3 regions of the Pantoea sp. SGAir0180 genome follow, and region 1 is predicted to be linked to each of the others. Evidence: predicted binding sites of a transcription regulator. Region 1 holds the regulator's gene; each other region holds the start of a gene.
What was found. Region 1 encodes PurR, which represses purine synthesis genes. Its sites were predicted from a motif close to CANGCAAACGTTTGCNTG; they were not measured.
Positions count from the first base shown of each region.

Region 2: the regulator PurR is predicted to act here: its motif matches at 1,980-1,997, upstream of serA (phosphoglycerate dehydrogenase).
Region 3: the regulator PurR is predicted to act here: its motif matches at 2,208-2,225, upstream of cvpA (colicin V production protein).

Region 1 is NZ_CP028071.1:1,908,650-1,912,917, reverse strand. Features, by position in the region: gene punC (purine nucleoside transporter PunC) at 1-965, opposite strand, end outside; gene punR (DNA-binding transcriptional activator PunR) at 1,074-1,979, shown strand; gene purR (HTH-type transcriptional repressor PurR) at 1,976-3,001, opposite strand; gene C1N58_RS08915 (cytochrome bd-I oxidase subunit CydH) at 3,284-3,373, shown strand; gene C1N58_RS08910 (C40 family peptidase) at 3,568-4,268, opposite strand, start outside.
Region 2 is NZ_CP028071.1:222,303-226,570, reverse strand. Features, by position in the region: gene C1N58_RS01135 (5-formyltetrahydrofolate cyclo-ligase) at 23-619, shown strand; gene serA (phosphoglycerate dehydrogenase) at 662-1,900, opposite strand; gene rpiA (ribose-5-phosphate isomerase RpiA) at 2,181-2,840, opposite strand; gene C1N58_RS01120 (LysR family transcriptional regulator ArgP) at 3,022-3,924, shown strand.
Region 3 is NZ_CP028071.1:808,028-812,295, reverse strand. Features, by position in the region: gene C1N58_RS04030 (UbiX family flavin prenyltransferase) at 1-2, opposite strand, end outside; gene purF (amidophosphoribosyltransferase) at 104-1,621, opposite strand; gene cvpA (colicin V production protein) at 1,659-2,144, opposite strand; gene dedD (cell division protein DedD) at 2,397-3,176, opposite strand; gene folC (bifunctional tetrahydrofolate synthase/dihydrofolate synthase) at 3,166-4,268, opposite strand, start outside.

The DNA.
Region 1 (4,268 bases):
AGCGCACTGGACACCACAATCGGATAAATCGCGCCATTTGCCAGCGCCATGCCGCAGAACGGCACCAGTAACGCCGTGAGTGACGGGCTTCCCGAAAGCGCGACGGCAAACAGCGCCCCGACACTCAGGCTATAGACGCCGAGCAGCCACGGCAGCAGCGTTGCGCCAGAAAACCGGTTGAGCAGCGCACGGCAGCCAAACCCGCCGATTAAAAAGGCGATGGTTTGGGGAATATAACTGAGCCCGATATCCGCAGGAGACAGACCAATATCAGCCAGGATAAACGGCGAACCCGTCAGCCATGCAAAAAAACTGGCTGAGCAGGCGGAATACATCAGTACGTTACCGCTGTAGGCACGTGCGCGCAGCAGCGTCAGAAACCCAGGCTGCGGAGCAGGGGAACGTTGCTTTTTTTGCGGCGAAGGCAGGCGCAGCGTGACCAGGATGAGCGCCACAGCAATTCCCGTCAGCACCGCAAAAATGGCGCGCCAGTGAAAATGGCCGATCAGCCAGGCGCCCAGTAACGGCGCCAGGGCGGGAGACAGCGCGACGAGCGGCATAATGGTAGCAAAGACTTTATTAGCCTGTGACTGAGGATAGCGATCGACGACCAGCGCCTGCCAGCTGACGGCCGCCGCGCACACGCCGATAGCCTGCACAAAACGCAGTACCAGCATCAGGATCACATTATCTACCCACAACATACCCGCACAGCCCAGAGCAAACAGGGCGAGGCCTGCCAGCAGCACCGGCTTACGCCCCAACCGATCAGATAAGGGGCCCCAGACCAGTTGACCACAGGCAAAACCGGCCAGAAACAGACTCATGCTGGCGCTGATCATCCCGGCTGACGTGCTAAAACTTTGCTGCATAGCGCCGAAGGCGGGCAGGTACATATCGGTTGCCAGAAAGCCCAGCATACTGAGCACGGCAAGATAGGGAATAAAGCCTTTTGAAGCGGACATCGGGTTCTCATCAGTTGCAGAATAAACGCGGGGCAGTGTAAAAGCTGTACTTCACGCTGTGAAACGGTAAAATTTGCCTGTTGCTGTTAAAAATTTTGAAGGCAAATTATGTGGTCTGAATATGCGCTGGAAGTGGTGGATGCGGTCGCACGCGGTGGCAGCTTTAGCGCGGCCGCCCAGGAACTGCACCGTGTGCCTTCTGCCATCAGCTATACCGTTCGCCAGCTGGAAACCTGGCTGGCTGTGCCGCTGTTTGAACGCCAGCACCGGGAGGTGATTCTCACGCCGGCGGGCGAGCATTTCGTGCGGGAAGGGCGCAGCGTTATCAAAAAAATGGATGCCACACGACGTCAGTGTCAACAGCTCGCCAACGGCTGGCGCGGTCAGATTGGTATTGCCGTCGACTGCATCGTCAAACCGCAGCGGACCCGGCAGTTTGTCAGGGATTTTTACCGTCATTTTCCCGACATGGAGTTGCACATCAGCTATGAGGTCTTTAACGGCGTCTGGGATGCGCTGGCAGACGGGCGAGTGGATGTGGCGATAGGTGCGACACAGGCGATTCCGGTGGGGGGGCGTTTCGCCTTTCGCGATATGGGCACCCTGAACTGGCGTTGCGTGGTGGCGCATCAGCATCCTCTGACGCAGGTTGCTACGCTGGATGATGAGGCGTTGCGCTACTGGCCTTCTCTGGTGCTGGAAGATACGTCACGCGCGTTACCGCGTCGTATGACCTGGGCGCTGGATAACCAACGCCGGCTGGTGGTCCCGGACTGGCAAACCGGTCTGGACTGCGTGCGCGCCGGCTTGTGTGTCGCGATGATACCCGGCCATTTAGCGCGGCCCTTACTGGACAGCGGCGAGATGGCAGAGCTGAACTTACCACAGGCGTTTCCGGAAAGTCCCTGCTGCGTCAGCTGGGCGGAAGATCGCGCATCACCGGCGCTGGGGTGGTTACTCCAGTACCTGGGCGATGCGCAAACGCTAAATCAGGAGTGGTTGAGCGAGGATTAACGGCGGTAATCGCGATAAGGACCATAGCCCACCGAGCGTCGCTCAATAAGCGTCGGGTGGACTTCAATCGTCTGCGACTCTTCCCGCTTACTGGTAATGCGATCTAACAACATCTCCAGCGCTTTCTCACCCAACTGGGCTTTAGGTTGATGCACCGTGGTCAGTGCCGGAGTGAAATAGCGCGCATTGCGCACATTGTCGTAACCAATGACGGAGATATCCTGCGGCACGCGCAGGCCCATTTCGTCGGCCGCGCAGATTGCGCCCATCGCCATGATGTCGCCCCCACAGAATACGGCGCTTGGGCGCTGCTTCTGTGACAGAATCTGCTGCATGGCCTGATAGCCAGATTCGGGTTCAAAGTCACCCTGCACAATCCATTCGGCACGTGGCTGAATACCCGCTTCTTCCAGCGCCTTAAGGAAACCGGCATGGCGACCGCCTCCCGTGTTACGCTCCATCTGGCCGGGAATGGCACCAATATCGCGATGACCACGCTCAATCAAATAACGTCCCGCCAGATAACCGCCCTGAAAAGCATTGTCCAGTACGGTATCGGTAAAGTCGGCACGGGATTCGCCCCAGTCCATCACCACCATCGGAATATTGCGGTTCGCTTCCAGCATTTGCAGCAGATCATCCGGATACTCTGAACACATCACCAGAAGCCCGTCAACGCGCTTTTGCGCCATCATCGACAGATAGGCGCGCTGTTTTTGCAGGTCATTATGTGCGTTGCCCAGAATCAGGGTATAGCCTTTATCGAAGCAGTGATTCTCAATGGCTTCGATAATTTCAGCAAAGTAGGGCGCTTCACTGGACGTGGCGAGCAGGCCCAGCGTTTTGGTGTGATTCACCTTCAGGCTACGCGCGACTGCGCTGGGAGAATAATGCAGTTCCCGAATCGCTTCCCACACCGCTTCGCAGGTATTTTCTGCGACAAAGCGCGTTTTATTGATGACGTGTGAGACGGTCGTGGTGGACACGCCCGCACGCTTCGCCACATCTTTAATTGTTGCCATGTAAATCGAACTCCCGGGCCTATCTAAATTATTGATAAGCATATTGTTAAACGTTTGCGTCAGCGGACGGTTATTTCTGCGAAAAACATCGCTTTTCTGTCCGGTATTGAGTCATCAGGGCAGGAAATAACGTCTGAAAAGGGCGCGGACGCAACCGATATTGCGCGCTGTTGCGCAACAAAGGGGGGATTCTAACAAGGCTGTGCGGATAAAACGAGATTTTTACCCACGCGTATGTGAAAATGCTATAACCTTACAAACGTCAGGGTTAAAGGAGAGGGGATGAGTACCGATTTAAAACTGTCATTAATGACGACGGCAGCCGCACTGTTAATGATCATCGCGTTTAGCTTCACCGCTATTCTGCACTAGCCGCATTCGTTTGCAGCGACGCTATACTGGCTGACTGCGCGTCCAGCCTTGCCGGTGATACGTCCTGTCTGTCAGACCGTATCACCGGCAAGTGCGGCATTTTCGCCCGGAACACCCCGCTGCACAATCGGGGCGATATGGGCAATAAAAAAGCCGGGAAGCTGCCTTTCCCGGCTTTTTTGTATGAAGGACGTTTAGCGAACGGTCTTTGGCGTCATAACGCGACGCGCACCAATATAATGGCGCTGCCAGTAATCTTCGCTCAACGCACTGATTTGAATATCTTTACCGGTACGCGGTGACTGAATGAATTTACCGTTGCCCAGGTAAACCCCGACATGATCTGCGGTTCCACGCCCGTTGATGCGGAAGAAAACCAGATCGCCTTTTTCAAGGGATTCGCGGTTGACCGGTGCTGCATCCCGCAGATGGTACATTTCGTTAGCGGTACGGGGGATCTTAAACTTCACGACGTCTTTGTAGGCGTACCATACGAGGCCACTGCAATCAAAACCCGTATGGGGCGATTTGCCTCCCCACTGATAACGCTTGCCAAGTTGCCCCATCAGTTTTGCCATCGCCGTTTCACGCGCTTTCTGGTAACGCTGGCGATGCGCTTTACTCATTTTAATGGTGCCGGTTTCGGTATTGTCTGCCGTTAACGCCTTCGCAGCACGTTGATGACCATACCGTTTTTTGCTGGCGGCATTGGCGGCGACTTTTTTGCTCAGCGTCTTGTGCGAGGCAGTCGTTTTAGCGAGTGTTTTGTGCGTGATGGTGTGAGAGGTCGTTTTGCTGGTTTTCGTGGTCTTACTGACTTTCTGAACAGCGGAGGCGCGACTTTTTTTAGATGAGGCTTTAACCGCGCGTCGTTTGCGCCGATCATCGTCGCGCG
Region 2 (4,268 bases), 1.7 Mb from region 1:
GCGACTTCTTCTGGGGGACACCATGTCAGAATCCTCTTTACTTCAGCGACAGGACATTCGTCAGCATGTTCGTCATTTACGTCGCGCCTTAACCCCGGAACAGCAACATACTGCCGCCGAACAGCTTGCGGAACACGCGATTAACTTTGCGCCTGTCTCCGACGCCCAAAACGTCGCGCTGTTCTTATCCGTCGATGGGGAAATTAATACGCGTCCGCTTATCGCAAAATTATGGCAGCAGAACAAACGCGTTTATCTTCCTGTGCTTCATCCCTTCTCTGCCGGTCATCTGCTTTTTCTGCGCTATAAGCCAGAAACGCCGTTGAGCCCGAACAAGCTACGTATTCCTGAACCGCCACTCGATATCCGGCATATGGTTACGCTGGACGAACTGGATGTGATGATGGTGCCGCTGGTGGCCTTTGATCGCAGTGGTCAGCGTCTGGGCATGGGGGGCGGTTTTTACGACCGCACGTTACAAAACTGGAAACAGCACGCTTTTTTACCGGTTGGCATCGCGCACGACTGCCAGTTGGTCGATTCGCTGCCTGTGGCGGCCTGGGATATTCCTTTGCCCGCCGTGCTGACGCCGTCAACGTTGTGGTTGTGGGAAGAATAAACCCAGGCACTGTTGTGCGCCTGGGTTTATTATTTTGATAAATCAGTAGAGGAGACGGGCGCGGATAGTTCCAGGGATAGCCTTCATCAGCTGCAGCGCTTTCTCTGCCAGTTCGTGCTCGGCATCGATATCAATCACCACATACCCCATCATGGGTGAGGTTTGCAGGTACTGCGCGGCGATATTGATGCCCTGTTCGGCAAAAATCTGGTTAATTGCGGTCAGCACACCCGGACGGTTTTCATGAATGTGCAGCAGACGGCTTGCGCTGACGCCGTGCATCGGCAAGGACACTTCAGGGAAGTTCACTGCAGACAGCGTTGAACCGTTATCGGAATATTTCGCCAGTTTGCCTGCCACTTCGATACCAATGTTTTCCTGCGCTTCTTCGGTGGAACCCCCGATGTGTGGCGTCAGAATGACATTATCGAACTCACTCAGTGGCGAGACAAACGGATCGCTGTTTGTGGCTGGCTCAACCGGGAACACGTCAATGGCCGCGCCCCCGACCTGCTTGCTGGCCAGCGCGTCACACAGTGCCGGAATATCCACGACGGTGCCGCGTGAGGCGTTGATTAACAGCGCGCCAGGTTTCATCTGCGCCAGCTCGTCAGCAGAGATCATATTTTGTGTCGAGGCGGTTTCAGGCACATGCAGACTGACGACATCGCTCATATTCAGCAACTGCGTCAGGCTTCGCACCTGCGAGGCATTACCCAGCGGCAGTTTATTTTCAATATCATAAAAATACACGTGCATGCCCAGGCCCTCGGCCAGCACGCCTAACTGCATACCAATGTGACCATAGCCGATAATGCCCAGCTTCTTACCGCGCGCTTCGAATGAGCCTTTAGCAATCTTATTCCAGACACCGCGATGGGCTTTGGCGTTCGCTTCTGGCACGCCACGCAGCATCAGCAGCATTTCGCCAATCACCAGTTCGGCGACCGAGCGCGTGTTAGAGAACGGGGCGTTAAAAACGGGAATACCGCGCTTTGCCGCCGCATTTAAATCAACCTGGTTGGTACCGATACAGAAACAGCCCACAGCGACCAGTTTTTCTGCTGCGGCAAAAATCTCTTCAGTCAGTTGGGAACGGGAACGGATACCGATAAAGTGCGCGTCACGGATGGAAGCCTTTAATGACTCGCTATCCAGTGCGCCTTTGTGGAATTCAATATTGGTGTAACCTGCAGCACGAAGATTGTCCAGCGCGCTCTGGTGGACACCTTCCACCAGCAGGAACTTAATCTTGTCTTTTTCCAGTGAAACCTTTGCCATTTCCCAACCCTATTCAGAATTCAACGAGGACTGAACGCAGTCAGCCAGCAGTCAAAATATCAAAAAAAACGCCAGCAGCAATACAAACGATTGCCTGACCGGCTGGCTGGCTGGATTCAGAAGCCAAACTTTGCCGGACAAAATCGTGGGTTGGCCGCATCGGGGAGAATGAACCCGCTGTTGATGACGCTTATGTGACATAAGTCACCAAATTTCAGCCTGGCGAGAAAAGTTTTTTTTTAATTAAAAAAACGCGGGCGCAAATTATGCGCCCGTCGCGTTATTTTTTCAGCGTTTTGACCCCATCCGGTCCGCCAATCAACGCCACATCGGCACCCCGGGTAGCGAAAAGCCCGACGGTGACGACGCCCGGTAACGCGTTAATGGTTTTTTCCAGCTCAATGGGATCCAGAATACGCAAATTATGCACGTCCAGGATGATATTACCGTTGTCAGTGACGACATTCTGGCGATACTCAGGCAAACCGCCCAGCCTGACCAGTTCACGCGCGACGTAGCTGCGTGCCATGGGAATCACTTCAACGGGCAACGGAAAACGCCCCAGCACGTCGACTTCTTTCGATGCATCGGCAATACAGATAAACTTTTTAGCCACGGCCGCGACGATTTTTTCGCGGGTCAGCGCGGCACCGCCGCCTTTGATCATCTGCATCTGGGGATTAATTTCGTCGGCACCATCAACATAGATGGCCAGGTCATCGATTTCATTCAAATCAAACACCTGAATACCGAGGCTTTTGAGCTTTTGCGTGGAGGCTTCAGAGCTGGACACGGCACCTTCAATCTGGTGTTTGATGCTGCCGAGCGCATCAATAAAATGGGCAGCGGTAGAGCCTGTTCCCACGCCGACGATCGTACCTGGCTGGACATAATCAAGTGCAGCCCAACCAACAGCTTTTTTCAGTTCATCCTGCGTCATGGTATGTTTAGAACCTGTGCGATAAGAAAATGCGCGTAGTATAAAGCAAGGTTTGCTGAAAATGCTCGGATGCATTGGGCGGATTTAATGCTTTGGAAGCCAGCCCACAAAAATACCCCAGACTTTTGCTCAGGCACATTTGTGGCATCGTAACGTCCACCCTGAAGGAGAGAAAAGAATAATGAAACGCCCGGACTACAGAACGCTTCAGGCGCTGGACGCAGTGATACGTGAACGTGGCTTTGAACGTGCTGCGCAAAAACTGTGCATCACCCAGTCGGCCGTATCGCAACGCATCAAACAGCTGGAAAACCTGTTTGGTCAGCCGCTGTTGGTTCGCACCGTGCCCCCTCGTCCCACTGAGCAGGGGCAAAAGCTGCTTGCGCTGTTGCACCAGGTTGAACTGCTGGAGGAAGAGTGGCTGGGAGATGAAATCAGCGGTACGACGCCGTTACTGCTCTCCCTGGCGGTGAACGCCGACAGTCTGGCCACCTGGCTGTTGCCTGCATTAAAAGACGTGCTGGCCGATTCGCCGGTGCGCCTTAACCTCCAGGTTGAAGATGAAACCCGTACGCAGGAACGTCTGAGACGTGGCGAAGTGGTCGGCGCAGTCAGTATCCAGCCCCAGCCTTTACCCAGTTGTCTGGTTGATCAACTGGGCGCCCTGGATTACCTGTTTGTGGCTTCCCGTGACTTTGCCGAGCGCTTTTTTCCCAACGGCGTCACCCGTTCCGCGTTGCTGAAAGCGCCTGCCGTCGCATTTGACCATCTGGATGATATGCATCAGGCCTTTTTACAGCAGAACTTCGATCTTTCGCCGGGCAGCGTGCCCTGCCATATCGTTAACTCTTCTGAAGCCTTTGTGCAGATGGCCCGTCAGGGCTCAACCTGCTGTATGATCCCGCATCTGCAGATTGAGCGCGAACTGGCGAGCGGTGAGCTGATCGATCTGACACCGGGGCTGTATCAGCGCCGGATGTTGTACTGGCACCGTTTTGCACCGGAAAGCCGACTGATGCGTCGGGTCACCGATGCGCTGATTGCGCATGGTCATCGGGTTCTGCGTCAGGACACGATGGAATAGCGGCTAAAGGCGAAAGTGAAGGCCGGATAAACTGGGGGACGGTGGGTGTCAAACGCGACTCTCTGCCGCTACCGGGCAGCATTCCTGGTCTGCTTATTCTCCTGACAAACCGCCCGGAACCGGACAGCCTGTCCGGGCTTCTGCTGAACTAAAGAGAATAATCCCCTGTGCCGCAGCAAGCGTCAGGCGTTGCAGTGAGAGTGTACCCTGCTAAAAGCAGCACGGCTCCATGGCCATCAGGGGCGTGATTTCAGCAGGTGATACCGGGCGCTGAAAAGCGGGAATCAACCAGGGATTGCCCCCGCAGGAATGCGGGGGAAAAGCGCCGCCGGCAAAGGAACAGG
Region 3 (4,268 bases), 1.1 Mb from region 1:
ATCGTTCAACCTTGCAGTGGCAAAGTGCACCATAATAGCGCAGCGCGACAAAAAACACAGAGGGCGGGATAAGTCCCGCCCTCTTTTTTTGCATCAGGCCTGATTAGCCTTCGTTATGCAGTTCAAGATTTTCGACTTCGTTCTGCCGCGCAATGGCTTTCGCGTCGTCGTTACGCAGGGATTCCAGATATTCAAGGTAGCCCTGATCCACATCTTTAGTAACGTAAACCCCGTTAAAAACGGAGCACTCGAACTGAACGATATCGGGATTCTCTTCGCGTACGGCTTCGATGAGGTCATTGAGATCCTGGAAAATCAGCGCATCTGCTTTGATAATCTGACGAATCTCTTCGACTTCGCGGCCATGGGCAATCAGCTCAGTGGCGCTCGGCATATCAATGCCGTAGACGTTAGGGAAGCGCACTTCCGGAGCCGCAGAGGCGAGATAAACCTTTTTAGCCCCTGCTTCGCGTGCCATTTCAATAATCTGCTCAGACGTGGTGCCACGCACGATAGAGTCATCGATCAGCAAGACGTTTTTATCGCGGAATTCGGCGCGGTTAGCATTGAGTTTGCGGCGCACGGCGCTGCGGCGCAGCTGCTGACCCGGCATGATAAAGGTACGACCGACATAGCGGTTTTTCACAAATCCCTGGCGGTAAGGCTTATCAAGGATGCGGGCGATTTCCAGTGCCGTATCCATGGAAGTTTCCGGAATGGGGATCACCACATCGATATCCAGATCTTCCCATTCACGGGCAATCTTCTGGCCCAGCTTAGTGCCCATGCGGACGCGCGCGCTGTAGACCGAAATTTTGTCCAGGAAGGAGTCCGGTCGGGCAAAATAGACGTATTCGAACAGGCACGGATTGTTCTTGGGGTTCTCGGCACACTGGCGGGTCGAAAGCTGGCCCTGCTCCGTGATGTACACCGCTTCACCCGGCGCGACGTCACGGATGAATTCAAAACCCAGTGTATCCAGCGCGACGCTCTCTGAGGCCACCATATACTCGGTACGGCCATCCGCAATGACGCGTTTGCCCAGCACCAGCGGACGAATACCGTTAGGATCGCGGAAGGCGACCATGCCGTGACCGATAATCATCGAGACCACCGCATACGCGCCGCGAACCTGCTGATGCACGGCGGCGATAGCGGCAAAAATGTTGTCGGCTTCCAGCGGATAGTGCTGAAAACGATCCAGTTCCTGCGCGAAGATATTCAGCAGGATCTCTGAGTCTGACGTGGTGTTCACATGACGGCGGCCTTTTTCGAACAGCTGCTTACGCAGTTCATGTGCGTTGGTCAGGTTACCGTTGTGTGCAAGAGAAATCCCGTACGGCGAGTTGACGTAGAACGGTTGCGCTTCAGAAGCGCTGGAGCTGCCCGCTGTAGGATAGCGTGCATGACCAATCCCCATGTTGCCTTGTAAACGCTGCATATGACGGGCTTCGAAAACATCGCTGACCAGGCCGTTGGCCTTGCGCAGGCGAAAGCAGTTGAGCGCATCAATCGTACAAATGCCTGCGGCATCCTGCCCACGATGCTGGAGCACCGTTAACGCGTCATAGATCGACTGGTTTACCGGCATGAAACCGGTGATACCGACAATACCGCACATGTTGTCATTTCCTCATTAAGCCGTACGCCCGATGGTCTCACCGGGGCAAAAAACTCGACGTGCTTTTCAGGTAGTCAAAAAACCACCTGATTATAGAACTGAACTCGGGAATAAGTTGAGACTGCTGCCAGTCCGGGCTTTTTGAAAAACCCGTGAATGTATCCAGGAAGAACAGCAAAGCGGCTACAATAAGCACACCACGCAAGGCCCCGAAACAAACGCCTAATACCCGATCGGTTCCCGACAGGCCGGTTTTTTCTACCAGCGAGCCGATAACGTAGTTCACTATCGCCCCCACAATCAGGGTCGCAATGAACAGCACCGCAATGGCGATTCCGTTCCGAACCAGTTCGTCGTCAAAACCTGTAAACCAGACAGCAAGGTAGGCATAGTAATGACTGGCGACAAAAAACGCGCATCCCCAGGTAACAAGAGATAAGGCTTCGCGGACAAACCCTCGAACCAGGCTGACCAAAGCCGAAAAACCAACTACCGCAATAATGACGTAATCAATCCAGATCATGAACTCTTCCAGCGCCAGTGCCATTGCACCCCTGCATCCAGTTCGGGGCGCATTCTAACAGAAAAAGAAAACGTTTGCGTAGGGGTTTTCAGGTTCTGCATCCATAAAAAAGGCGAAGAAAAAAACGAACTTCGCCTGTGAGATTGTTATCCGGTTAACCCCTTGAAAAGCCAGGCTAACCGTTGCCCGCCCCGTTTAGCCAGAGCTGATTGTCGCTGCCTGTTATTCTTATCGGCAGCGCCAATCGCGGGTTTAACGCGCGCTGTAGGGCTTAACCACGCCGCTTAAGCCCGAGACGTTTTTCAGCTCGCCCACTGCCGCCTGCATTTTCGCTTTAGACGCATCCGGTCCCACATAAATGCGGGTGATTTGTCCCTGCACCGGCGTTGACGGCACCGTATAGGCCCGGTAACCCGACAGGCGCAGCTTCGCGACAATCTCGTTGACCTTGCTGGCGTTCTTCAATGCGCCCAACTGGACAACATACGCCTGTCCCGAGGGTTGCGTCTCTTTCGGTTGCTCTGCCGGGGCCGCTTCCTCGGTGCGCGCTGCCTGCTCGGCCGGCCTGGTTTTTTCAACGGGCTTCGCTTGCTCAACCGGTTTGGTTTTCTCGACCGGTTTGCTCTGCGTCTGTTCTACCGGCTTCGGTTTAGCCTGCTCAGTATGTTTCGGTTTTGTCGTCTCAGCTGGTTTTTCTTTCGCTGTCGTCGAATGTACAGGCGGCGGTGATACGACACTCGGCGCACTGTTTTGCTCGGGCTGCGTGCTGCCCTCTTGCGCCTGTGAGTTACCCCCGTCAGGATGACTTACCGCACTGCCCGCGCCGGCAGGCGGATGGGCTGGCAGCGACTGGGTGACCGGCGGCACCATTTCGCTGTCCTGCTGGTCGTCCGGTTTCGGGACCAGTGGAATCGCCGCAAACTCTTCTTTATAGTGTTTTTTCTTACCATCCAGCAGCCCCGGCAACACAATCACGCCGATGGCCACCAGAATAACGGTACCGACTAAACGGTTTTGAAACTTACTCGCCACGTCCTCTCTCCGTTTCAATCGATTCCATCACCTGCGCGACGGTCAGGAAAGAGCCGCATACCAGGATGATGTCCTGCGGTTCAGCCTGCTGCCGCGCCTGTTGCCAGGCCTGTTCGACATCTGCGAATGCCCGGGCAGACGTTACGTGTGCCATGAGTTGTTCTGCACTGGCACCGCGCGGGCCGGACAGCGGCGCGCAGTACCAGAAGTCGACCTGCGGAGCCAGCGCGGACAGCGTCCCGGCGATATCTTTATCATGCAGCATCCCGACCACGGCGTGAACGTGCCCCCGCGTCGGCAAGGCAGCCAGGCGCGATGCCAGGTAGCCTGCTGCATGCGGGTTATGCGCCACATCCAGAATCACGCGAGGCGACTCACTGACGGTCTGAAAGCGCCCGGGTAGCACCGCCAGCGGCAGGCTGGCTCGGATATGTGCGTCGCTGACGTTGAGGCCCGAGGCACGCAGCGCCACCAGCGCCGTTGCCGCATTCGGCAGGGGCACCTGCGGCAGCGGTAGATCGCTCAGTTCACCGTGCGCATCGCGCAGAGACCAGCTTTCTGCCTGCGCATGATAGTGCCAGTTACGGCCAAGCTGAATGAGCTGAGCGCCCTTTTCCCTGGCGACATCGGCAATCGTCACCGGCATAGCAGGCTCACCCACCACCGCAGGTTTACCCTGACGGAATACGCCCGCTTTTTCCCGACCAATGCTGTCGCGATCCGGGCCAAGCCAGTCGGTATGGTCCAGCGCAATACTGGTCACCACCGCGACATCGGCATCCACAATATTCGTTGCGTCCAGCCGCCCACCCAGCCCGACTTCCAGAATGACCACGTCAAGCTTCGCCTGCTGGAACAGGTTAAGCGCCGACAGCGTGCCGAATTCAAAATAGGTCAGGGAGATAGTACCGCGTCCCGCTTCAATATCAGCGAAACTGGCGCTGTGTTGCGCTTCACTCAGCTCCTGTCCCTGCACCCGGACACGCTCCGTATAACGCACGAGATGCGGCGAGCTGTAAACGCCCACGCGATAGCCCGCGGCCATCAACAGCGTTTCAAGCGTCCGACAGGTAGTGCCTTTACCATTGGTAC